DNA from 3 places in the Exiguobacterium sp. s39 genome. Region 1 is predicted to be linked to each of the others. Evidence: riboswitches for the same ligand, from Rfam matches in the RefSeq annotation. Region 1 holds a riboswitch; each other region holds the start of a gene.

Region 1 (8,153 bases):
AGAACACGAGACAGAGGACGAGTAAAAGAATGGAATGAAGAAGAAAATGATCCGTTCCTTCTAGTAATTGCGTCGTATTGAATAAGGAGAAGACAGATAGATAACGAAGCCACTCCGTCTTGTCACTTAGTTCCGACAGAATCGTCAAGACGATCGATAGAACCAGTACACTACCGGCAAGCGAAAAAGCACGACGTTCTTCGTCAAATAACGTCGCAACGAATAACGTAAAGGCACCGATCGCCAAGAGTAACAATAGCGCATTGAGTTGAATCCGCCATAAGATGACGTCATTGATCGAAATATCTGTCATCCACCAGTCGGATACCATCAAGACGAGTCCATTCAGTCCTACGAGAACCATACTTGCGATACCCATGACGATCGCGACAGCAAACGTATACGCATTCCGTGTAATCGGGGCTGCGAGATAGACGATCAGCTCTCCGTTGTCGATCGGTCGTGCAACGAGACGCGCTGCTAATGAGAGCAGGAATAGACTGGCAATGACTTGAAAAATCAGTCCATAATAGTTCCCACCGAGCAGATCCAGTACATTCTCGAACCCTGTCACCTTATCGTATTGAAATGCTTTTAAGACTTCCGGAGGTAACGCTTCTAGCTTTGCTTCTAGTAAACCTGTCTTCATCATCGATGGATAAAGCAACGCAAGCATCAATAAGTAGAGACTCGTTCCAATCGCATAAGCAAGCACGGGCTTTCTGACCTGCTTGAATAAAGAGCGAATCAGCAATATCACGACGATTCCTCCTCTCCATAATAATGCAAGAAGACCTGTTCTAAATCATCTGCTGACGGACGAATCAGTCGCACATCATACTGAGTTAAATAAGCGATCGCCTGATTCAAGCTCAGCGTCTCGTCCGTTTGAAAACTGACTTCCAGCCGCTTCGGTTCAACACCGACTTGCATCGCGAACTGTGCCGCCTCCACCTCAGTTCGGAAGACGATCGTGTACGTCTTTCGACTCGATCGAACCAACTCATGAATATCCGATTCGACGATGATGCGCCCTGCTTTGATTAAAGCCGCTCGATCGCACGATTTTTCCATCTCCGGAAAGTGGTGTGAACTCATCAGAATCGCTTTTCCAGCATGCTTCTCCTGTTCGATCCACTCTAAAAAACGCTCTTGCATCAAAGGATCGAGTCCACTGGTCGGCTCATCAAGTAGATAGACGGGTGCATCCTTCATGAAGCAACCGACAAGTGCCAGTTTTTGCTTCATCCCTTTTGACATCTTGCGGATTTTCGTCTTCGTCTCAAACGGAAATCGTTTCAACAACAGTTGCCGCCGTGTCGGATCGCTACCATGCAGTCGTTGCATCAAATCGAGCATGTCTACTCCTGTCATGTCTCCAGGTAAACTAATCTCCCCCGGCAAATAACCGACCAACTGCTTCACCTCTTTACTTTGCTTCCAGCAATCAAAGCCACCGATCGTCGCCTTTCCAGCATCCGCCGCCAGTAGTCCCATTAAATGTCGAAGTGTCGTTGATTTTCCAGATCCGTTTGGTCCGATGAAACCGAATATCGTACCCGGATCAACTGTAAAACTGACATCGAATATTCCACGCCCCGGTGCAAACTCTTTCGTGACATGCTCCAAACGGATCATCGTCCGACCTCCTCATCCTCTATTTTTCTCATCATTGTATTAATACCCGTTTTGAAGCAGTTTGTTCGGATCAAAGCGATAGATGACGAACCGCTCGTCATGATTTTTTTCATAGATGTCTCGTAATCGAATCTCATCGACTTGCTCGAATACGGTATGGCGCTCCAAGTACTCCCGGTATTCATCGGTCGGGTAATACAAGATGAGATCAACCGAACGCGGGGAACGTTCGACCGAACTTAAAATGTGATCGATCACTTTCATGAAAATTTGTGAAGAGAATGGATTGAAGAAATAAAACTTATTCGTCTCATCCGGAATGGCATACTGCTCGGCATACGTCTGTTCAAATCGCAAACTTCCGGAACGCCGCTTCCGTCGACTTTGGTAGTTCGCCATATTCCGGAGTGCGTCCTCGTAAAATTGTCCGTTCATCTCGATTCCGATGACGGAACAATCGAATCGGTCGTGTAAGTAAAAGTTCAAACGCCCTTTCCCACACCCGAAATCAATGACCGTGTCCTGTTTTTGAAACAAATACGTTTCGCATAATTCGTCTAGTGCCGCATAAGGCGTTGGTTCATATCGATTGTAGTGACTAAACACACCATAAAGATGTTGCATCTCAATGGTCTCGATTCGTAATCGTTGATCGTATTCCTGTTCATTCATCGTCTTTTGTTCCTTCTTTCCGGCATTCTTTCCCTCATCGTACTATACTGAAGAAGTACGTTACTCGTTTTTTGAAAGGGGATTTTATGATGATCGTCGTTACGAACCGGATTAAAGTCAAAAAAGGGATGGCTGCCGCTCTCGCTCCTCGTTTTACGCGTCCAAGTGGACTCGATACGATGGACGGATTCATCCGCGTCGAGGTCTTATTGACGCAAAATATCGAAGAACACGATGAAATGAACGTCAACATGTACTGGGAAGACATGAAGAGTTTTCAAGCATGGCGGGAGAGTGACGATTTTAAAGCGTCACATAGTCGACCTGCGAGTAGTGAGGCAGGAGAATCGCCAATGCTCGGCAGCGAGATTCTGACTTATGAAGTCGCTTCGGTCAAAGAACGCGCATGATGCACGAAAAGGACTCGTATCGAGTCCTTTTTTATATACCTATATACAAATAGTGAAAGGGTCGAATTGTCACAAATGGTATTATTTGTTATCATAGTGCCATTACAGAGAGAGAGGGTCCTTCATGAATTCATTAACTATATTTGAACAAGCCATTCGTAGCTTACCTGACGATCGTACGTTACGACGTGATGAATTATGGACGGACGATTTTTTATTGCAACAGGAGAACGAGCTGACCGTCTATTACTCTCCGATTGGCGAATATGTCAATACTGAAGCAAAAGTCGTCATCATCGGGATCACACCAGGTTTTGAACAGATGCGAATCGCTTTCGAAGAAGCGACAGATGCCCTCCATCATGGTGTTTCATTAGAAGAGACGGCACGCCTCGTCAAATATACAGCAAGCTTTGCCGGAACGATGCGACGTAACCTCGTCCAGATGCTCGATACACTTGAACTTCCAGCATTGCTCGGAATCGAGACGACGGCTAGCTTATTTCATCAACATCAGAAATTATTGCATCCAACGTCACTGTTAAAGCAACCCGTCTTTTATCGCGAAAAGAATTACTCGGGTCATCAACCGAAGATCAATCGTAGCCCTTTATTAAGGCACTACGCGGAAGAACACTTCGTCGCTGAGATCAATCAGTTACAAAAACCAGTGTTATTAATTCCACTCGGTCGGGTCGTCGAGACGCAAGTCCGTGGATTGATTCATGATGGACGAATCGAACAGCATCAGCTTCTTTCCGGATTCCCCCACCCATCTGGCGCGAACGGTCATCGAAAAAAACAATTCGAGGAAAACCAAGCCTATTTGATGAAACAGCTCATTCAACATTTTGCTGAATAAACAACTTTATCTTAAATTATCAGAATATATGGTTGAATCGCTTCTGAAATACATGATAAAGTGTCCATAAGAACAGAATATGACTATTCTATCGATGAGGTAGAGGCGCGATTTCAATCAGTACTTGGTCCGAGGATGACAACGAAGACGACTACAGGAAAGGTGACATCGCCGAAATGACAGTATGTGTCGAGCATATCGTCGTTGGTCGATTCGGGAAACACCCGATCGATTGCCATACATAACAATTGTATGGAGCGCTCCAATTCGGCTAAGAAAGACGCATCCAGCGAGGGTGTCGGCTTTGTTGCCGGTGCCCTTGCTTTTTTTGTGCCGCGGGGTCTCATCTTTAAGCCATTTATTAAAGAGGAGGATATTTTTCATGGTCAACTATTCAGATTCCATCATTGCCCTTGTACCTGCTTTACTAGCTATCTTATTAGCCATCTTTACCCGAAAGGTCGTTCTTTCGTTAGGTGTCGGTATTCTCGTCGGTGCCCTGTTACTCCACCGTTTTAATCCGATCGATACGGTAACCTATCTCGGCAAGAACATCTTCAGCCTCTTTTGGGCAGACGGTGCCTTGAACGAGTGGAACGTCTTATTGCTTGTCTTCTTGTTATTGCTCGGCGTCCTTTCCACGCTCATTCAGACATCAGGTGGCGCTCGTGCCTTCGGTGAATGGGCTTCTACTCACGTCAAGACAGCGCGTGGTGCACGCTTAGTTGCCTTCGGACTCGGTATCTTGATTTTCATCGATGATTACTTCAACAGTCTCGCTGTCGGCAACGTCAGTCGTCCGTTAACGGATCGCCGTGGTGTCTCACGTGCAAAGCTTGCCTATTTGATTGACTCAACAGCTGCGCCTGTTTGTGTCATCAGTCCGCTTTCGAGTTGGGGCGCATTCATCATCTCCATCATCGCCGGTATCTTAACGACGCACTCGATTACGGATTACTCAGCGTTTAGTGCTTTCATGATGATCGTTCCAATGAACTTCTATGCGATTTTCGCGTTACTTTTAACACTTTACATCGCTTATTCTGGCGTCTCTGTCGGACCGATGAAACAGCATGAACGCCGTGCCGCGAATGGTGAACTTTTTGATGCGTCAAAAGGAACACCGATGGGGATGGCAAAAGAGGTCAACGAACATACGAACGGAAAAGTCCGGGATCTCGTCGTTCCGATCGTCGTTCTTGTCATTGCTACGATCAGTGCGTTACTCGGAACAGGTGCTCAGGCACTTGCAGCCGACAACCGCCCGTTTACTTTAATCGGTGCATTTGAGGCAACGGACGTCACCCGTTCCCTCGTCGCAGGTGTCGTCATTAGTTTGATCGTTGCCTTCCTGATGCTTATCGGTCGGAAAATTCCGGGCCGCGATTACCGTGCAAGTATTGTCGCTGGTATGCGTTCGATGTGGCCAGCAGTCGTGATTCTGTTATTCGCTTGGACGATCATCGCTGTCATCGGTGATATGAAAACCGGTGACTATCTCGCGAGCTTCGTCAGCAACTCGATTTCTGCGTCGTATTTGCCGTTCTTATTATTCTTGATTGCCGGCTTGATGGCATTCTCAACAGGAACAAGTTGGGGCACATTCGGGATCATGTTGCCAATCGGTGCGGATCTCGTCATGGCTGTCGATGCCTCACTCTTGTTACCGACGCTTGCTGCTGTTCTTGCTGGATCTGTCTTCGGTGACCATTGTTCACCGATTTCCGATACGACGATCCTCAGTTCGACAGGGGCTGGATCCCATCATATCGATCACGTTACGACACAATTACCGTATGCGCTAGTCGGTGCCGTCACTGCGGCAGTCGGTTATTTAGTCATCGGTTTCACGGAGTCTTCAGTCTTCGGTTTCATCGGAGCTCTTGTCACATTCGTACTCTTTGTCGTCGTCTTGAACGTTCTCTCGAAAAAAGGCGAAACCGCTTCTGATTTACAAACAGATTAATGTAACACTGTACGAAAAAAGGCATTGGATGCGCGCATCCAATGCCTTTTTTACATCTATTCGTTTCATACCATCAATAAACACACATCATTTGCGAACGCTACTGGATCCTCGAGTGGAAGCCCTTCGACAAGCAATGCTTGTTGATACATCAGTTTTGTATAGCGCTCGAATTTCGAACGATCGTTTTGATATGCCGTTTCAAGAGACTCGAACACTGCGTGTGACGGATTCAATTCAAGAATCTTGACCGCTTCTACCCCTTCGTTATTCGGCATCGCCTTTAGGATTTTCTCCATCTCGATCGAGACGGCGCCGTCCGTCGCAAAACAGACGGGATGCGATTTGAGACGCGTTGAGGCTTTGACTTCCTTGACTTGTCCACTTAGGACTTCCTGCATAGCTTGGAACATCTCTGCTTGTGCGTCCGTCGTCTCCGCTTCTGCTGCTTCAATCCCTAAGTCGCTGCTTGTGACCGACTTGAACGTCTTCTCGTTATACGTCACGAGCATCTGAATCGCGAACTCATCGATCTCTTCCGTGAAGTACAAGATATCATACCCTTTATCACGAACGAGCTCGGATTGTGGTAATTTATCCAGACGATTCGTACTCTCACCAGCAGCGTAATAGATATGTGCCTGATCTTCCGGCATCGCTGCGACGTATTCTGCGAGTGTGATCAACTTCTTCTCCTTGGCTGAGTAGAAGAGGACGAGGTCCTGCACCTGTTCTTTATGCATGCCGTAATCATTATACATACCGAACTTCAGCTGACGTCCGAACGCTTGATAGAACGTTTCGTACTTCGTACGATCCTCGCGCAGGAGGGCTTCGAGTTGTGTCTTGATCTTACTTTGGATGTTTTTCGCGATCAATTTCAATTGACGATCGTGCTGCAGTAACTCACGCGAGATGTTGAGCGATAAGTCTTCCGAGTCGACCATCCCTTTGACGAAACTGAAGTGATCCGGCAACAAGTCGCTGCATTTTTCCATGATCAAGACACCGTTGGCATAGAGTTCAAGACCCTTTTCAAATTCCTTCGAATAATAATCGTACGGCGCTTGCTCCGGAATGAATAAGATCGATTGATAACGAACAGCGCCGTCGACACTGATATGAATGTGTTTCGCCGGTGTGTCGAAACCATACCGCTTCTCTTGGTAGAAGTTCGTATAGTCTTCGTCTGTCAGTTCCCGTTTGTTCTTCCGCCAGATCGGCACCATGCTGTTGATCGTCTTGACGACTTCGACCTCTTCCGTCTCGTCACTGCCTTCGATCGGCTGACGTTCGAGTTCCTTCATCTCGATCGGATAACGGATGAAATCCGAGTATTTTTTGATGATGCTACGTAGACGATATGTCTCGAGGTATTCGTCATACGATTCTTCTTCATCGTTCGCCTTGATGTGGAGTGTAATCTCCGTTCCGACGGTTTCCTTGTCGACTTCCTCGATCGTATAACCTTCGACACCACGCGATTCCCATTTATAAGCGACTGCACTGCCGAACGGTTTCGTAACGACGGTGACGACGTCTGCGACCATGAAGGCAGAATAGAATCCGACACCGAATTGTCCGATGATATCATGACCATCTTGTGCTTCATTCTCTGCCTTGAAGGCAAGCGATCCACTCTTCGCGATCGTACCGAGATTGTCTTCTAGTTCTTCCTTCGTCATTCCGATTCCCGTATCACGAATGATCAGTTGACGTGCTTCTTTATTTGGTTCGATCGTAATTTTGTAGTGTTCCTTCTCGAACGAAATCGTCTCGTCCGTCAATGCTTTATAGTACATCTTATCCATGGCGTCACTTGCATTCGAGACCAATTCGCGCAGGAAAATCTCCTTATGCGTATAGATGGAATGAATCATCATCTCCAGCAATCGTTTTGATTCCGCCTTAAATTGTTTCGTTTCCATGCTCATTCTGCCCCCTCTTTTTTAGCACTCAATCATATAGAGTGCTAATTCATCTCCTATTATTAGGGAGTTCGAAATATCTGTCAATCTCCTTTTTCACTGTATGTCGTGACTTTTTCAAGGACGATCATTCCGATCTGACGTAAGTGTTCTGCTGACCCATAGGTGCCATGGCTGACGCCGTTTTCATCCTTTCGATTACCGAGACCGATGAACTGTTCACTCGGTTTGAAATGGAGCCCGACGACGGGTACCTGAAATCGTGACGAAAAGCCGACTTGAAAGATCGCGTCCGGGTAATCCGTTGGTCGATAGGTCGTCCAATCGATGTCTGGTTCGAGCTTCGCAAATCGTTCCGTGTGTTCCTTACCGAGCAGGATGATTCCTTTTATCGAAAACAGTTCAAGCAGGCGTAACAAAAATGTCTGACCGAACGGACTATCTTCCAACACGCTGCGTTCTTTGATCGCTCCCATGTAATGGTGTGTCGGAAACGGGAAAAAATCCAAATGAATGACTGGATCAAACGTCTTTTCGTAAAACGACGCACCGAGTCCGTTCAAGAATCCTTCGAGCTTCCCCCCACCTGGTCGACCGAACCAGGTCCGGTACACATTTGGTTGTTTGAAGTAACGATTGAAGCGTCGGATCGAATCCGTCAGCGTTTTCTCCTGCAG
Region 2 (8,153 bases), on a different contig from region 1:
AAGTGCTTCACGGATCGCTGCAACCGTCGTCGGCTGCGTAAACGTGACGTTGATCGCAACCGAGTGAGAATTCGTGACTGGAACACGCACACATGTCGCACTGACTGGTAGTGCTGGAAGATTGAAGATTTTCCGTGTTTCGTCAATCATCTTCTGCTCTTCTTTCGTATAGCCGTTCTCAAGGAACACATCGATATGTGGCAAGATGTTATCGTGAATCGGATGCGGATAATTGACGGGCTCTTCTCCGCGTGCTCCACGTGCCAGATCCTCGATTCCTTTTTGACCAGAACCGGATACGGCCTGATACGTCGTATAGTTGACACGCTCGAATCCCAGTGACTGGAGCGGTGCTAAGGCGACGACGGATTGAATCGTCGAACAGTTCGGATTTGCGATCAAGCGGTCCGTCACTTGAATCGCTTGTGGATTGACTTCTGGCACGACAAGCGGAATCGTCTCCTGCATCCGGAAAGCACTTGAATTATCAACGACGAGTGTTCCGTTTTCAGCTAGTAACGGGGCATATTGTTCACTGATCGTTCCGCCCGCCGCGAACAACGCGACGTCAATCTCGTCTTCCGTGATACTTGGTGTCAGTGCTTGGATCGTAATGGCTTCTTCCTTGAACTGTACCGTGTTCCCTGCTGAACGAGCAGAAGCGTAAGCGGACAGGCGGCTGACCGGGAAGTCCAGTTCGGCTAGTACTTGTAACATTTTTTGACCGACGGCGCCGGTTGCTCCAATGACTGCTACATGATACATCCTATTTTCCTCCTTATAACTCGAACGCGTTTGCAATCGCTGCAACCGTCCGTTCAATATCTGCTTGTGCAATCGTGTATGAGATGCTGATTTCTGAAGTCGTAACTTGATAGAACGGAATGTTCTCCGCTCGGAAGATTGCGAACAACTTCGAAGCGACACCTGTTGCATCCCGCATCCCGATGCCGACGACAGATAACTTCGCGTGCTGATTGTGGCGGTCGACCTTGACTGTCGTGAAGCGATCCATGATGTCTTTCAATGCTTCATCGAGGAACTCTTCCTCATCGAGTGGACATGAGAACGATAAGAAGATGTCACTGTCGAACGTCGTTTGACTGATCATGTCGATGTTGACGTGGCGATTGGATAACAGTTCGAAGATATCGGCTACTGCTGCGTTCGTTTGCGGTACGTGTTTGATTGATACCGTCAAGACGTTCTTCGTCACACTGACACTCGTCACCGCTTTTTGTTCCATTGTTTCCGTCGCTTCCATGATCCATGTTCCCCTTTTCGATTCAAGTGTTTTCCCGACGAAGATGTGTACGCCGTATTTTTTTCCTAGTTCGACACTCCGCATTTCCATGACCTTCGACCCGAGGGCGCTCATCTCCATCATCTCATCATATGAGATGTGCGGAATCGGTTGAGCAGCAGCATGGATTCGCGGATCAGCTGTATAGACACCGTCGACATCGGTATAGATTTCGCACCGTTTATCAAGGACTGCCGCAAGGGCAACTGCCGTTGTATCCGACCCACCCCGTCCAAGCGTCGTGACATCACCGAGTTCGTTGACACCTTGGAATCCGGCGACGATGACGACATCGTACGTTTCGAGTTTTTGTCGTAACAGATCTCCATCGATCTGTTTGATCTTACTTTTCGTATGCACGCCCATCGTGCTGATTCCTGCTTGAGCGCCTGTTTGTGATAATGCTTTGACACCGAGCGAGTTGAGGGCGATGCTGAGTAATGAAATCGTCTGTTCTTCTCCGATGGCAAGCAGTCGATCGAGTTCTCTTCGCTCGGGGCGATCCGTGATGGCTTGCGCCTGAGCGATCAAAGAATCTGTCATCTTGCCCATCGCCGAAACGACGACGACGAGTTTTTCACCTTCGGCTGCGCGACTCTTCAAATAATTCGCAATAGACTGAATCTGTTCGACAGTCGCAACCGAGCTTCCACCAAATTTAAGTACAGTTGTCACAATCCTATCTCCTTTGTCCCGATACAGAAAAAAAACGACGGGCCGGTAGGAGCGTTCCTACGGCCCGTCGTTATCACGATCGGACAAACGAAGACAAAGTCATTCGTTCTTTTACGTAAGATAGCGCTCCGAAACATCGGTTTCGGCAGTACAACGGATCTTAACCGTTGTACCAGCAAACAAGAAGAAGCATCTTCTCGTTCACTTCGGCGGACTTCCCCTTTCACATCATTCGGCATGCTTGCCTTCAAGAATGATGCTACTCATGTCATCCGCGCCTCTATCTGTCGGTTGTTAGTTACAGTTATAGCAGACATCTTTTGTTAAATCCAGTCATTTGACTGTTTTTTTTCAAAATTCGTCAATTCGCAAGATGCTGTTTCGCGAGTTCGAGTTGCTCCGACACGGCAGCAAACCCTGTCCCGCCGTAGCTAGTCCGGCGTGCTACTGCTTGAACCGGATCGAGGAGCGGATAGACGTCTTCCTTGATATCAGGATGGAACGTTTGATACGTCTCGAGGTTCAAATCCTTCAGGAAACAACCGTTCTGCACACAGTAAAGGACGGCTTTGCCGACGATTTCATGCGCTTCCCGGAACGGTATGCCTTTCGTTACAAGGTAGTCGGCGAGTTCCGTTGCATTCGAGAAGTCTTGCATTGTCGCCTTCTTGAGCGCTTCGGTCTTAAACGTCGCAGATTCAATCATTCCGGTGAAGATTTGAACGGATTGGAGAACGGTATCTGCTGTATCGAAGACCCCTTCCTTATCCTCTTGCATGTCTTTGTTGTAAGCGAGTGGTAATGCCTTCATCGTCGTCAAGAAGCCCATCAGATTGCCGTAGACGCGCCCCGTTTTCCCACGAATCAATTCAGCGAAATCAGGATTTTTCTTCTGTGGCATCATGCTCGACCCTGTCGAGAAAGCATCAGACAACTCGATGAAGCCAAATTCTTGCGATGCCCAGATGATGATTTCTTCACAAAAACGCGAGAGATGCATCATGACGGTCGAGGCGATCCCGAGGTATTCGATGACGAAATCGCGGTCGGAGACAGCGTCGAGACTGTTCGGATAGATTGACTCAAAACCGAGCAACTCGGCAGAACGGAAACGATCGATTGGGAATGTCGTCCCTGCGAGCGCGCCTGCCCCGAGCGGTGATTTCCGGATCCGCTTTTGATTATCCGTCAACCGTTCGACATCACGTTCGAACATCCAGAAATAAGCGAGCAAGTGATGCGCAAGCGAGATCGGTTGTGCCCGTTGCAAATGTGTATAACCTGGCATGACCGTCTCGATATGTTGCTCAGCTTGTTCCGTGATAACCGATTGGAGCTCGCGTAATGCCGTCGTCAACGCTTCAACATGTTGTTCCATCCATAGATGTAAATCCGTTGCGACCTGGTCATTTCGGCTCCGTGCCGTATGCAGTTTTCCTGCAACCGGACCAATCTGTTCCGTCAATAGACGCTCGAGATTCATATGAATGTCTTCATCTGCTAGCGTATACACATGATCCGCTAACGTCGTTTCCAGTTGCTTCAGTCCTTGCTCGATTTGTGTCCACTCGTCTTGAGCGAGGATCCCTTGTTCAAATAGCATCTGCGCGTGTGCGAGACTGCCTTTTAAATCGACGCTCGCTAATTTTTGATCGAACGTGATCGATGCTCCGAAGGCTTCCGCTTGAGCGGAAGCACTTTCCGTAAAACGTCCACCCCAGAGTTTGGTCATTTCGTTACACCCGCCTGACGATGTACGCTCGCATGAGTCGAAACGGCAAGTCCGTGTAATTTGATGAAGCCTTTTGCTGCTTCATGATCGAACGCGTCTTCTTTCGTATACGTCGCAAGTTTCTCATCGTAGAGTGAGACAGCGGACTGACGACCTGTCACGGTTGCGTTTCCTTTGAACAGTTTAACGCGAACTTCTCCTGTGACGTCCTGTTGTGTCGCCGTCAGGAATGCTTTCAAGCCTTTTGTCAATGGTGCATGGAAGAGACCGTTATAGATCGTTTCTGCGTATTGTTTGCTGAGTAGTGGTTTGAAATGCGCGACGTCCTTCGTCAATGTAATCGTCTCGAGTGCAGCGTGAGCTTTGAGTAAAACCGTTGCTCCTGGGCACTCATAGACTTCCCGCGATTTGATACCGACGAGACGGTTCTCGACGTGGTCGATCCGTCCGACCCCATGTGCACCAGCGATGATGTTCAGTTCCGTGATCAGTTTCGCCAGTGGATATGTTGTTCCGTTGATCGAGACCGGAACACCTGCTTCAAAGCCAATGATGACTTCTTCTGCCTGATCCGGTGCGTCTTCTGGCGCTACTGTTAACGCGTAAGCGTCTTGTGGTGGCTCTGTCCAAGGGTTTTCTAGGACGCCACACTCGTTACTCCGTCCCCAGAGGTTCATGTCGATTGAGTATGGGCTGTCGAGGTTGATCGGGATCGGCACGTTGTTTTCTTTCGCATAGGCGATCTCTTCTTCCCGTGACCATTTCCATTCCCGAACCGGTGCGATGACTTCGAGTGATGGATCAAGTGCTGCGACCGAAACTTCGAACCGGACTTGGTCGTTCCCTTTTCCGGTACATCCGTGAGCAACCGCTGTTGCACCATGTTGATGCGCGACTTCGACGAGCTTTTCTGCGATCAACGGACGCGAAAGCGCTGAAATCAACGGATAGGCATTTTCGTAATGCGCGCCATATTGAAGTGCCGGTAATACGAAGTCTTGTGCGAATTCTTCTTTTACATCGAGGACGATCGATTCGATCGCACCGACGAGGAGTGCTTTTTCTTTAATGACGGATAAATCTTTTCCTTCTCCGACATCCATGCATAAGGCAATGACGTCATAGTCCTTGCTCAACCATTTAATGGCTACCGATGTATCAAGTCCCCCAGAGTACGCTAAGATCAATTTTTGTTTCGACATGTATAATTCCCTCCTGGTTTTAAATTCATCTGTCTGTATAAAAATTCATTATGAATTATATATATACATAGAAAACAAAAAAAAGAAACCCTTTTTGCAGGATTTCTTTCAAAATGACTTACATTTTTTTCTCCATCGTTCGGTGCGGGATGCCCGCATCATCGAATTCATCGGAGACGATCGTATACCCGAGTCCTTGATAAAACGGGATCGCTTGAACTTGTGCGCCGAGTGTTAGCAATTGCTTCCCTTCGCGACGTGCGACTCGTTCCATCGCCTGCATCAACTCGCCACCGTATCCTTTTCCTCGCGCTGTCGCTAGCGTCGCGACACGCTCTACCTTCATCCGTTGGTCGTCATATGGACGGGTACGACCCGTTGCGACCGGTCGACTCTGCTCATCGAGGACAAGCAGATGAATCGCTGTCTCATCGTGTGTATCGTATTCAAGATGACGTGGTACGCCTTGCTCCTCGACGAAGACACGCTCCCGGATCATCCGGACGGCTTGATGTTGTTCTGCTGTACGTACTTGAATGACTGTCATGACTGATATTCCTCCCGTAATCGATCGACATATGCCATCGCATCATCCCGATTCGTAAATTGTGCCTGTGCCTGAACCGCACTTCCTCCGCCTCGCCCGTTAAATGTTTGGACATGTGCTTTAGCGAACTTCCCGAGATGGGGTTCACCTGGACTACTCATCAGTAACTTGTTCGTCGTCGCATTCCAGACGACGCCGACGCGTCCCGCTTCTTGAATCGCTTTAGCAAGCTGCTCGGATATTTTGATTTCTTCATCCAGATGTTCAAACACAAGAATGCCTTCTTGTTGTTCTAAAGCGTGAGCGAGTGTGAACGTTGCGAGTTGTTCCTGGGCGTATTCGACCTGTTTCGTTAAGCGTTTCTGCTCTTCTTGTAACGCTTGGACGGCTTCTAGCATTTGAACTGGTTTGACCGACAAGGCTTGCGCCGCTTCCCGTAAGGCTCGTCGTTCTGCCTGAACGAGTTGGTATGCCCGTTCCTTCGCGACATAGGACAGACGAATATTTCCACGAATCCGCTCGACTCCGGTAAAGAGAATCGACTCGAGCTGTGCCGTCGAATCAAGATGCGTCCCACCACAGGCACTATAATCGAGTGTGCCGATTTGAACGACACGAATTCGTCCTTCAACTTGTGGTGTTTTTCGTAATGGTAAGCGTAGCGCTTCCGCCTCGTCATACTCTGTCGCCGTGATCGGTAATCCTTGTTCAATCACATGTCGTAATCGTCGATCCAGCTGTTCTTGTTGCATAGTTGTCCATTCAGGTGTCTCGATATCAAGCGTCGAGACCTCACTTCCCGTCCGAAAACTGAGTGTCTTGATATTTGATTCATCTTGTAGGATTGCAGAGATGACATGTTGTGCCGTATGCTGCGCCGCATGATCGATTCGGACTGCGTCATCTACGATACCGGTGACGTCACCTGTGAGCGGCGTCGCCAGTTGGTGCCAGACGACACCGTCTTCGATTTGAACGTCAAGGACCGGTTGGTCGTTCAATGTTCCACGATCCGCCGGCTGTCCACCGCTCTCCGGATAGAAGTAACTTTTCTCTAAAGCAACCCAATAACCATCTACTTGTTTTGTTGCACGAATGGATGTCTGAAAGGTTCGGACATCGGATTCTATTTGTTCGGGGCGCATACCTCGACCACCTTTCTCTGTCAGTTTCACTCTGTATTATGCCATATTTCATCCAGAATCGTTTGTCGGCTTGCCTTTTTCCTAGTACACTAGACGAAAGACTACCGATCGCGAAGGGACGAAATGCCGTGATTCAGCATATCAATAAAAATTCACCACTCCCCATCTACTATCAAATCGAAGCTGCCTTAAAACAACAAATCGAAAGCGGTGTTCTTCAACCTGGCGATCTGATCCCGTCCGAGCGCGAATTTGCGGAAGCGCACCAAATCAGCCGAATGACGGTCCGACAAGCCATTTCAAACTTGGTCAACGCCGGTTACTTGATTCGTCAAAAAGGACGTGGAACATTCGTCGCGAATAAAAAAATCGTCATGCAACTGTCTGGATTGACGAGTTTCTCGGAAGAGATGGAGCACTTAGGTTTAGAACCGACGAGTGCGCTACTTTCCTATCAAATCATCGACGCCTCGATGACGATTGCCAATAAGCTACGGATTCGCGAAGGGGCATCGGTGTATGAACTGAAACGTTTACGAATTGCTGATGAGCAAGCGCTTGCCCTTGAGACCGTCTATATCCCGGAACAGCTCTTACCTGGACTCGATCAAGACGTCGCGACCGCATCGCTCTATGCATTTGCAGAAGCGAGCGGATTAAATCTTGGGCGTGCGAGTCAAACGTTCGAATCACGCCTGGCAACGAAGGAAGAGGCGGGCCATCTTGGTCTATCGACCGCTTCGCCTGTCTTATCTGTCGAGCAACTGACGTATCTTACAACGGAGCAACCGTTTGAATATGTCATCTCTGCTTACCGAGGAGACCGCTATACCTTCACCGTCGAAATGGAACGACAACGCTAAAAATCCCCTTGTATCGTCGTATAGTGACAATGATACAAGGGGATTTTTAGCGTATATTATTGAGCAGGAACGGCTTCTGTTTCCGTCACTGGTTCTTCTGTCGTGCTTTGTGCCGGGTCTGTCTCTTCCTTGATCGGTTCGACTTCTTGACCTTGCATCGCTTTTGCTAAGTTACTTTTCACTTGCTCCAATTGATTCGGATCGAGGTGATACTCCCATTTCCCGCTGATACCAATATAACCTTCTCCAGCGAGTTGGTACTCCGTCGTGTTACGTAACGCTGCTGTGAAATCTGCTAAGCGTGTATAATCGTTCGGACCTAAATTCGTTTCGACGTTATCACCGACAGCATCCAAAATATCACGGTATGCACTGAGGGAACGGAAACTTGCCGCTTCTTTGGCGACCGCTTGAATGACTTGCATCTGTTTTTGACCGCGTCCGATATCACCGAGCGGATCATCATGACGGTTCCGGACGTAAGCAAGTGCTTGCTCTCCTGTTAAATGTTGCATACCTTTATCAACAGTGACAGTACCGGCTTTACGTTTTGAATCTTGCTCTTTGAACGCATATCGTACATCGATGTCTACGCCGTCCAATGCATCAATCAATTGAACGAATCCTTGGAAATTAACTTTAACGACGTGATCGATTTGAATACCGAGCAGGTTTTCTGTCGTTTC
Region 3 (8,153 bases), on a different contig from region 1:
TCTTGTCTTCTGAGATCGGTTTAGCGAAACTCGGCCAACCACAGTTTGACTGGAATTTATCTTTTGATGTGAAGAGTGGTGTACCATCGACGATATCGACGTACAGTCCTGGACGTTCTTCATCCCAGTATTCGTTACGGAAAGCGGGTTCTGTCCCGTTCTCTTGTGTGACTTTATACTGAATTGGTGTCAGACGCTCTTTCAGTTCTTTTTCCTTACCGTGGTCCTTCCACGCTTCCTTGATGAATTTCGCGCGACCTGAGCCGACACTATACATCTGATAACGGAACGGATTCTTTTTATAATAATCTTGGTGATATTCTTCGGCTGGCCAAAACGGCTTTTCTGGACGAATCTCTACCGCGATCGGACGCGAGAAGCGTCCTGATGCGTCAAGCGCTGCTTTCGAACGTTCAGCTGCTTCACGCTGTGCTTCATCGACATAAAAGATAGCCGGTTGGTACGATTCACCACGGTCATTGAATTGACCTCCACCATCTGTCGGGTCGATTTGACGCCAGAAGATCTCGAGTAATTCTTCGTACGTAATGACGGACGGATCGTACGTGACTTCAACCGCCTCCAAGTGACCTGTCGTTTCCGAACAGACCTCTTTATAAGTCGGGTTCTCTGTATGACCACCGGTATATCCTGAAATGACCTGCTCTACACCATCATATTTATGGAATGGCTTGACCATGCACCAGAAACAACCACCTGCAAATATTGCTTTTGCCATCTATCTTCCCCTCCTCTGTATGTGTCTATTTTACCGCGTTCAGAGAATGGACTCGACTTTCCTGCTCATTCAATCCTCTGGATTCGCTTTTAGACGACGCATGACGAAGTAAATCGCTGCAAAGACAAGAAGAAGTCCTCCAAGCGAATACCAGATGTTATTCAAACGATAAATCATTTGGTACAAGGCAAGCGTCACAAGCAATAATGCGATCGGTAAGAAGGCACGCTTGAAGTGGTACCAGTAATTCACGAAGATCGCCTCCTGTTTTTCTTTCATCTTACCCGATATGTCATGCCTTCTGCGAGAGGATTATTCGGCTTGACGGTACTCTTCTTCGAGATAGGTCCGGTACTTCGCTTCCCAAGCGTTTAGCGACACACGCCATAATGCGATCGTTGCAATGACAAGTCCTAACGTGACCGGCCAGAACCAAATCGATACGATTCCTGCTGTCGAAGCCAGTCCGATTTTTGAAAACAAGACGTACGTCCAAATGATGGATGTACATAATAAGATCGAGACTGGAATCGCAAATTTCCATGGAGTGAGCTCGACAGATTGTCGTCGATTGATTTTTCTTGACTGGACGGCCGGGTAACGATACCCCATGAATACCATGAACAGCACTTCAATCACAAGTAGAATACCGTACCCATGAATGTAGCTAATGCCATGATCCCAGCCGAACAGTTGTTTAAAACCGAAGACGAATAAGTAATACGCGAATACGTGAAAGACAATGACGATTTTCGCTGCAATTGCCGGAATTCGTTTCATGAAAATCCCCATTAATACGATGACGAGAATCGGAATATTGAAAAATCCTGTGAATTGCCGGATCAAACTCCATAAGCCGTCCGGCGCGTACATCAAGAATGGAGCGATAACGAAAGAGATTAAGGCAACGATCGTTCCGAACCATTTACTGACACGAATCAAATGTTCATCACTCGCCTCTTTCGCAAACACCGGCTGATAGATATCGAGGACGAAAAGTGTCGCAATACTATTTAGCAACGAGTTAAACGAACTAAAGACGGCTCCGAGTAAGACAGCTAAGAAAAATCCCATCAGCGAGACAGGCAGTAACTCCGTAATGAGTCGAGGATATGATAAATCACCGCTCGTTAGTGTGTTCCCATACAAGTGATAGGCAATGATCCCAGGAATCAGCATGAAGATCGGAACTAATAACTTCAAGAATCCTGTCATGAGGACGCCCTTCTGTCCTTCCTTCAAATCTTTTGCCCCGAGCACACGTTGAATGACATATTGATTGAGTGACCAATAAAATAAGTTCGCAAATAGGATACCCGTGAAAATCGAGAAGAACGGAACGGCATCGGTTGAGCTTCCGATTGCGTTCAGCTTCTCCGGTTGCACAGTCGCAATCGTCTTCATCCCTTGAAGTAAATTCCCGTCACCCAGTGCAATAAAGCCAAGCACCGGAACTAAGAATCCGACGAAGACAAGCCCGATCCCGTTCAAGGTATCCGAGACAGCCACCGCACGTAGCCCTCCAAAAATCGCATAAATTGCTCCGATGATCCCGACGACCCAGACGACTAACCAAAGGGATTGCGTATAACTGAGACCAAAGAGTTCCGGAACATCGAATAGCTGCAAGACAGCAATCCCACCTGAATAAAGCATCGAAGGAATCGTGACGCACATATATCCGAGCAAAAAGAGTAAGACTGTCATCCGACGAACCGTCTCGTCATACCGGTGACTTAAGTATTCCGGTAATGTCGAGATCCCAAGCCCGAGAAATTTCGGAAGCAGATAGATGGCCATGATGATCGCAGCAAATCCCGCCGTGACTTCCCACGCCATACTCGACATGTTTCCCATGAAAGATTGTCCGTTTAGTCCAATCAACTGTTCTGCCGACAAATTCGTCAGTAGTAGTGATCCGGCAATGAAAACGCCACTTAGCCCTCGACCTGCTAAGAAGTATTCATCGACGCCTTGTGTTTTCCCACGCGTCAATCGGTAGGATATGTAGGCAACGAGCAACATGAAAAACGCTGCAGAACCTAATGTAAAAAATAAATCAGATGTAGTCATGCGTCTCCCCCTGTTCTTTATTCATTTTTCTATTTTTGAATATGTATTCATTAATTCCTTTTTTATACTTTTTCAAAACTATATTTTAGAGAACGTTTTCATTTAAGGGAATAAAAAAACACCCTCATTCTAGAAGATGGTTCCGATTGCAGAAAAATGGGCTGACTCAAAAATGTCTCGTCTTCACGCCCTTTCCTCAGGCGAGATACAAGCCAATTTTCCCGCTCTATTCGAGTAGGAAAACGGGTCTTGTTTGTCTCTGACAGCGCAAAATTGCGCTTTTTCCTGTAGGAGTGGCGTGTAACGTGTCATTCTTTTTTTATACCCGGAAGGAGAATCAGAGAATCGTTTTGTTGACTCGACATCGCTTCCTAGGGAAAAACAAGCAAGAGTGACCCTGCAGCGAAGCGGCGCGATGCTTGTCCCAGGAAAACGATTCGAAACGAACAAAAAAGCGCAATCTTTCTCATCAGACTCATCAGAGAAAAATTGCACTTTGTCTTCAATCTCAATCACCTTCATTTATAGAAGGTGGTTCACACATTATGATTGACGTGGATGTTCTGGGAAGTCCATCTCGTCATAACGAACGATTGACGTCCGATTTTTGAATTTGTGTCCTAACCAGAAGGCAAGGAATAATGGAATACCAACATACGTTGCGGCAATTCCGACCCAATCGATTTGATCCGCAAGGAATGCTGCGTAGTTTTGACCAACGATGACGAGGAAACAAAGACCGAATGCGAACAGCGGACCAAACGGGAACGCTGGTGCAACATATGGTAAGTCTTTCAACGAGTGACCTTGTGCAAGGAATCCTTTACGGAAACGATAGTGACTGATTGCAATCCCGAGCCATGCGATGAAGCCTGTCATCCCCGAAGCATTGAGTAACCACAAGTAGACTTGTCCACCAAACATCGACGTCAAGAAACAGAGTGCACCGATTGCTCCTGTTGCGAGCAAAGCGTTACGCGGTACACCGTTTTTCGATACTTTCGCGAACAACTTCGGTGCATCCCCTTGGCGAGCAAGCGTATAAAGCATCCGAGTCGAAGCATACATACCTGAGTTTCCGGCAGATAGAACAGACGTCAAGATGACGGCGTTCATGAGTGCTGCTGAGAAGGCAAGACCCGCTTTTTCAAAGACAAGCGTAAACGGACTAACCGCTACGTCCGTAATGTCATTGGAAACCAAGTTCGGACTCGTATACGGAATGAGCATTCCGATGACGAAAATCGCGAAGACGTAGAAAAGCAAGATGCGCCAGAAGACTTGTTTGACTGCTTTTGGAACATTCTTTTTCGGATCTTCCGACTCACCCGCGGCAATCCCGACCAGTTCTGTACCTTGAAAACTGAATCCGGCAACGAGAATGATACCGATGACGGCAGGAATCCCACCGACGAACGGTGCATCGCCAAGTGCAAAGTTTTTAAAGCCAACCGGTGGCTCTGATGTAAAGACACCAAAAATCATCGCAACACCGACGACTAAGAAGACGATGACGGTAACGACTTTAATCATCGCAAACCAATACTCCGCTTCCCCGAATCCCTTAACGGAGAAGTAGTTCAAGCCAATCATGAGTAAGAGGAACAAGGCACTGAAATAAAATCCAGGAACATCCGGGAACCAATATGTCATGACGATTTGTGCTGCGACGAGCTCGACTGCGATCGTGACTGCCCAGTTGTACCAGTAGTTCCAGCCGAGCGCAAAGCCGAATGATGGATCGACGAATTTCGTTCCATAGGTCGAGAAGGATCCAGCGACCGGCATATACGCTGCCATTTCACCAAGACTTGTCATGAGGAAGTAGACCATCAGACCAACGATTGCATACGATAGGAGCGCCCCACCTGGTCCTGCTGCTGCGACGGAAGCACCGGACGCAATGAAGAGTCCTGTTCCGATCGCTCCACCGATGGCGATCATTGACATATGACGGGCTTGTAATCCACGTTTTAATCCTTCTGCTGTCGAATCTGTTGTTTGTTTCACATCTAGATTGTTCATTTCGTTCGCTTCTCTCTTTAATAAATTTTTGAGAGGACACTTTTTGAATGAAAAAACAAAAAGCGCCCTCATCTTCCAGATGGAAGATGAGAACGCAACATAATAAAATGGATGCGCCTCATTCTACCGTCGTGAAAGATAGCTCTCCACAAGTAGGTGATACCCGACTTGTGACAGTATTAGACCTATTTGATCTAATCCCAATCGATCATCTTCAAAGCGATGATTGATTTCGGCAATTCTTCCTTTCAGGTCACCTCATCTGTCGCTTGACGACATCCGTAACCGTACTCTTAAGAACTGCAACCTCCATCCCACTGGTTGAGTGAGAACTGAATTAAGTTAGTTATTACTACGCCATATTACACAAAACGCCACGAAATTGTCAATTGCCTTTTTCGAATCTGGGGTAGTCGATGGTAAAAATCCGATATGTTTAGTACACTAAATGGTAGAAGTCCACTGAGAGAAAGGATGCTGCTTGCATGCCACAGGAACGTGATTTGCTAACTTATCGACTCGAGGAACAAATGCGTGTCATTCTTCGTACCCTGCGACGTGAACTTAACCGGCTATTTGAAGGAACGGCGACCCGGAGTGAGTTTTTCATCTTACGAAGCCTTTCAGAAAATGGTCCTCAGCGCCCGACGCTTCTTGCGGAACAATTTGAGCTCGCGACGAGTCAAGTCACTGCTTTGACGGATAAGCTGTATAAACAAGGATATGTCACACGGACACGTTCGACGGAAGATCGTCGTTCAATCGTACTCGCTTTGACGGAGGACGGGGAACGTGCATTTCGGGATCTCGAAATCGTCCGGAAAAACTATTTACAAGACCGCTTCGGTACATTGACGGAAGAAGAGCTCGAAACGATGATTCATGTCTTTGATAAAATTTTACAGACGATGGATGAGGATACCCTTACTTCATCTTCTTAAAAACGGTAGATTTTCTACCGTTTTTTCTATTTTGGTCTAAAGATTTCCCTCTGTCTAACCGTTATCTACTTGAGTATACTGGAAGTATATATATGGAAATCTGTTAGCTGGGGGAGTTGGGAGGATTTGTTGTCCATCATGAATCAATTCATCATTAACTTTTGTCTACTGTTCACAACGATTACTCTCTTGTTCTTACCGTTTCGGAATCAACCGCGTATTTCATTGAACTCCAAATGGAGCATTCGACTTATACTCGGAGCAGTCTCTGGTCTGATTGCGGTCTTATTAATGTTCAATGGGATCCAAATCGATGTCGCCCGTGTTGATTTACGTATCGTTCCCGTCGCGATCGCCATGCTGTTCGGTGGTTTCCCAAGCGCCATCGTTGCAGGAGCAATGATCATCGGGACACGTTACTTTTTAACACCAGTTGATCAAATGGAAGGATTTTATTTATCTACGCTGATCATCGTCTTATTCATCACGACGATTGGGATCATTCGTCGATTCGTCCATGTCTCGATGCGTCATTTTCAACTTATGGTGTTGGTCGGTATTCTCTATTCGTTACCCGCCATCTACATCTTGACGCACAGCTGGTCGACATTCTTTAAAATCTCGATTGCGTACGTCTTCTTTAATTTATTAGCTGGCTTTGTTGCCTTTCGATTACTGACGGAATTACGCCGTCACTTCGAAAACATCCAGTATCAGCAGAAACTCGCCATGACGGATGCTTTGACAGGGCTCGCCAATCGCCGTCGTCTGGATGACTCGCTATCGCTTGTCGGTTCGACCGATCAAGGCTATTCACTTGTGCTCATCGATATCGATTTCTTCAAGCATGTCAATGATACATATGGTCATGATGCGGGCGATGATGTGTTACGCCAACTCGGCATGACTCTCGCTTCCTTGACGCGTCCAGACGACCTCGTCGGACGGTACGGTGGTGAAGAATTTTTAATCATCTTACCAAGTACTTCGGCGAAAGAAGCGCAAAAAATAGCAGAACTAGCTCGGCTGACGGTCGCACGTAACCTGTTCCCGACAGCAGATGTACCTGATCTACAAATTACGATCTCACTTGGGATTTCACATTCCAGTGGTTCGCATACGTCACTTGAAGCATTACAACAGGCAGATAAAGCGTTGTATTATTCAAAAGAAAGCGGACGGAATCGGAGTACGATCTATACGAAAGAACTCGCATTCCGACAGGCTTAAACTGATTGGACACTTCCGCAGGGAAGTGTCTTTTTTACGTCCTCATTCCGTCTCTTTAGGAAAACCGATACTCTCAACCGTTCCAAAGACGATCATCCGACTTAATTGTTCTGCCATATACTCTGATGAATACGGTCGACCGTTTCGTAACCAAGAAATCAACAATCCCAACTGTCCACCAATGACATAATTCAATAATAAGTCCCGATCGACGAACGTAGCTTCTTCTGTGATTTGCGGTCGAAACACAAGACGATAGTTATCTTTCAATGTATCGAGAAAACGGGAGATGAACGTTTTGATCGGTCCTTGAACGAGCATCGTTTGATAGAATAATTCATTTTCTTCGATATGAATGAACAAACGAGCAAAATAGCGACTCACCTGCTCGACTGTCGGAAAGACAGTTCCTGTACCCGTGATCCGAATTGCTTGTTCAAGTGCCTTCATTTGCTCCTCAACGATTTGGTCGAGCAAATCATACTTATCCGTATAGTGTGCGTAGAAGGTCGAACGGTTCACACCGGCTCCATCCGTCAGCATTTTGACAGTAATACTCGAGAAGCTGTGCGTCTTCAATAAACGAAATAATTCCATTGTAATACGGTCACGTGACCGTTTTGGTCGGGGATCACGGCTCTCATTCATCCATATTTCACTCCTTTTTCATCCTCTTTTCATTAATGAATCCGTTATCATCTATTTTTCCAACATTTTGTCGGAAATTGTCGGTTGTTTGTTAGCTAATGATCCATATAATTAACTATATTAATTACTCCTCCCCCCAGAGGAGTACTTTTTTTGAATCGATTGTACACAAGAAAGGATGCTAACACACCCATGAGTATGAAAAAATTATTGATCATCAATATCGTGACACTCATCGTTTTAATCGGTGGTGGTGTTGTCGGATACTACTATTACGATCAAGCAACGAGCTATGTCAAAACAGACAATGCGAAAATCGACGGTAAGATGATAACGGTTGCGAGCCCAAGCGCTGGTAAATTAACAGACTGGTCTGCGAAAACAGGCGAATCACTCGCCAGTGGAGCAACAGTCGGACACGTCATGACGGCACAAGCCGGACAAAAATCGACGGACCTCTCTGTTTCAATGCCCTCAAAAGCAACGATCGTTCAGTC

What was found. Region 1 has a riboswitch for lysine ahead of KNQ11_RS14110 (Na+/H+ antiporter NhaC family protein). Riboswitches for the same ligand answer to the same signal wherever they lie in the genome.
Region 2: it holds a riboswitch for lysine, as region 1 does, so the genes downstream of both, KNQ11_RS14700 (aspartate kinase) here and KNQ11_RS14110 (Na+/H+ antiporter NhaC family protein) in region 1, are expected to answer to the same signal.
Region 3: it holds a riboswitch for lysine, as region 1 does, so the genes downstream of both, KNQ11_RS11840 (amino acid permease) here and KNQ11_RS14110 (Na+/H+ antiporter NhaC family protein) in region 1, are expected to answer to the same signal.

Annotation. Positions count from the first base shown of each region.
Region 1 covers NZ_JACSNA010000003.1:175,672-183,824, forward strand. Annotated here, with positions in the region: gene KNQ11_RS14085 (ABC transporter permease subunit) at 1-760, opposite strand, end outside; gene KNQ11_RS14090 (ABC transporter ATP-binding protein) at 757-1,638, opposite strand; gene KNQ11_RS14095 (SAM-dependent methyltransferase) at 1,678-2,310, opposite strand; gene KNQ11_RS14100 (heme oxygenase) at 2,400-2,720, shown strand; gene KNQ11_RS14105 (uracil-DNA glycosylase family protein) at 2,845-3,582, shown strand; lysine riboswitch at 3,675-3,853, shown strand; gene KNQ11_RS14110 (Na+/H+ antiporter NhaC family protein) at 3,965-5,548, shown strand; gene htpG (molecular chaperone HtpG) at 5,614-7,476, opposite strand; gene KNQ11_RS14120 (PDZ domain-containing protein) at 7,560-8,153, opposite strand, start outside.
Region 2 covers NZ_JACSNA010000004.1:39,680-47,832, reverse strand. Annotated here, with positions in the region: gene KNQ11_RS14705 (aspartate-semialdehyde dehydrogenase) at 1-765, opposite strand, end outside; gene KNQ11_RS14700 (aspartate kinase) at 779-1,978, opposite strand; lysine riboswitch at 2,092-2,269, opposite strand; gene argH (argininosuccinate lyase) at 2,340-3,710, opposite strand; gene KNQ11_RS14690 (argininosuccinate synthase) at 3,707-4,912, opposite strand; gene KNQ11_RS14685 (GNAT family N-acetyltransferase) at 5,031-5,459, opposite strand; gene KNQ11_RS14680 (alanyl-tRNA editing protein) at 5,456-6,604, opposite strand; gene phnF (phosphonate metabolism transcriptional regulator PhnF) at 6,733-7,467, shown strand; gene KNQ11_RS14670 (LCP family protein) at 7,524-8,153, opposite strand, start outside.
Region 3 covers NZ_JACSNA010000002.1:59,974-68,126, reverse strand. Annotated here, with positions in the region: gene msrA (peptide-methionine (S)-S-oxide reductase MsrA) at 1-739, opposite strand, end outside; gene KNQ11_RS11850 (hypothetical protein) at 809-991, opposite strand; gene KNQ11_RS11845 (solute:sodium symporter family transporter) at 1,052-2,812, opposite strand; gene KNQ11_RS11840 (amino acid permease) at 3,356-4,837, opposite strand; lysine riboswitch at 4,969-5,157, opposite strand; gene KNQ11_RS11835 (MarR family winged helix-turn-helix transcriptional regulator) at 5,323-5,778, shown strand; gene KNQ11_RS11830 (diguanylate cyclase) at 5,917-7,008, shown strand; gene KNQ11_RS11825 (TetR/AcrR family transcriptional regulator) at 7,051-7,656, opposite strand; gene KNQ11_RS11820 (HlyD family secretion protein) at 7,849-8,153, shown strand, end outside.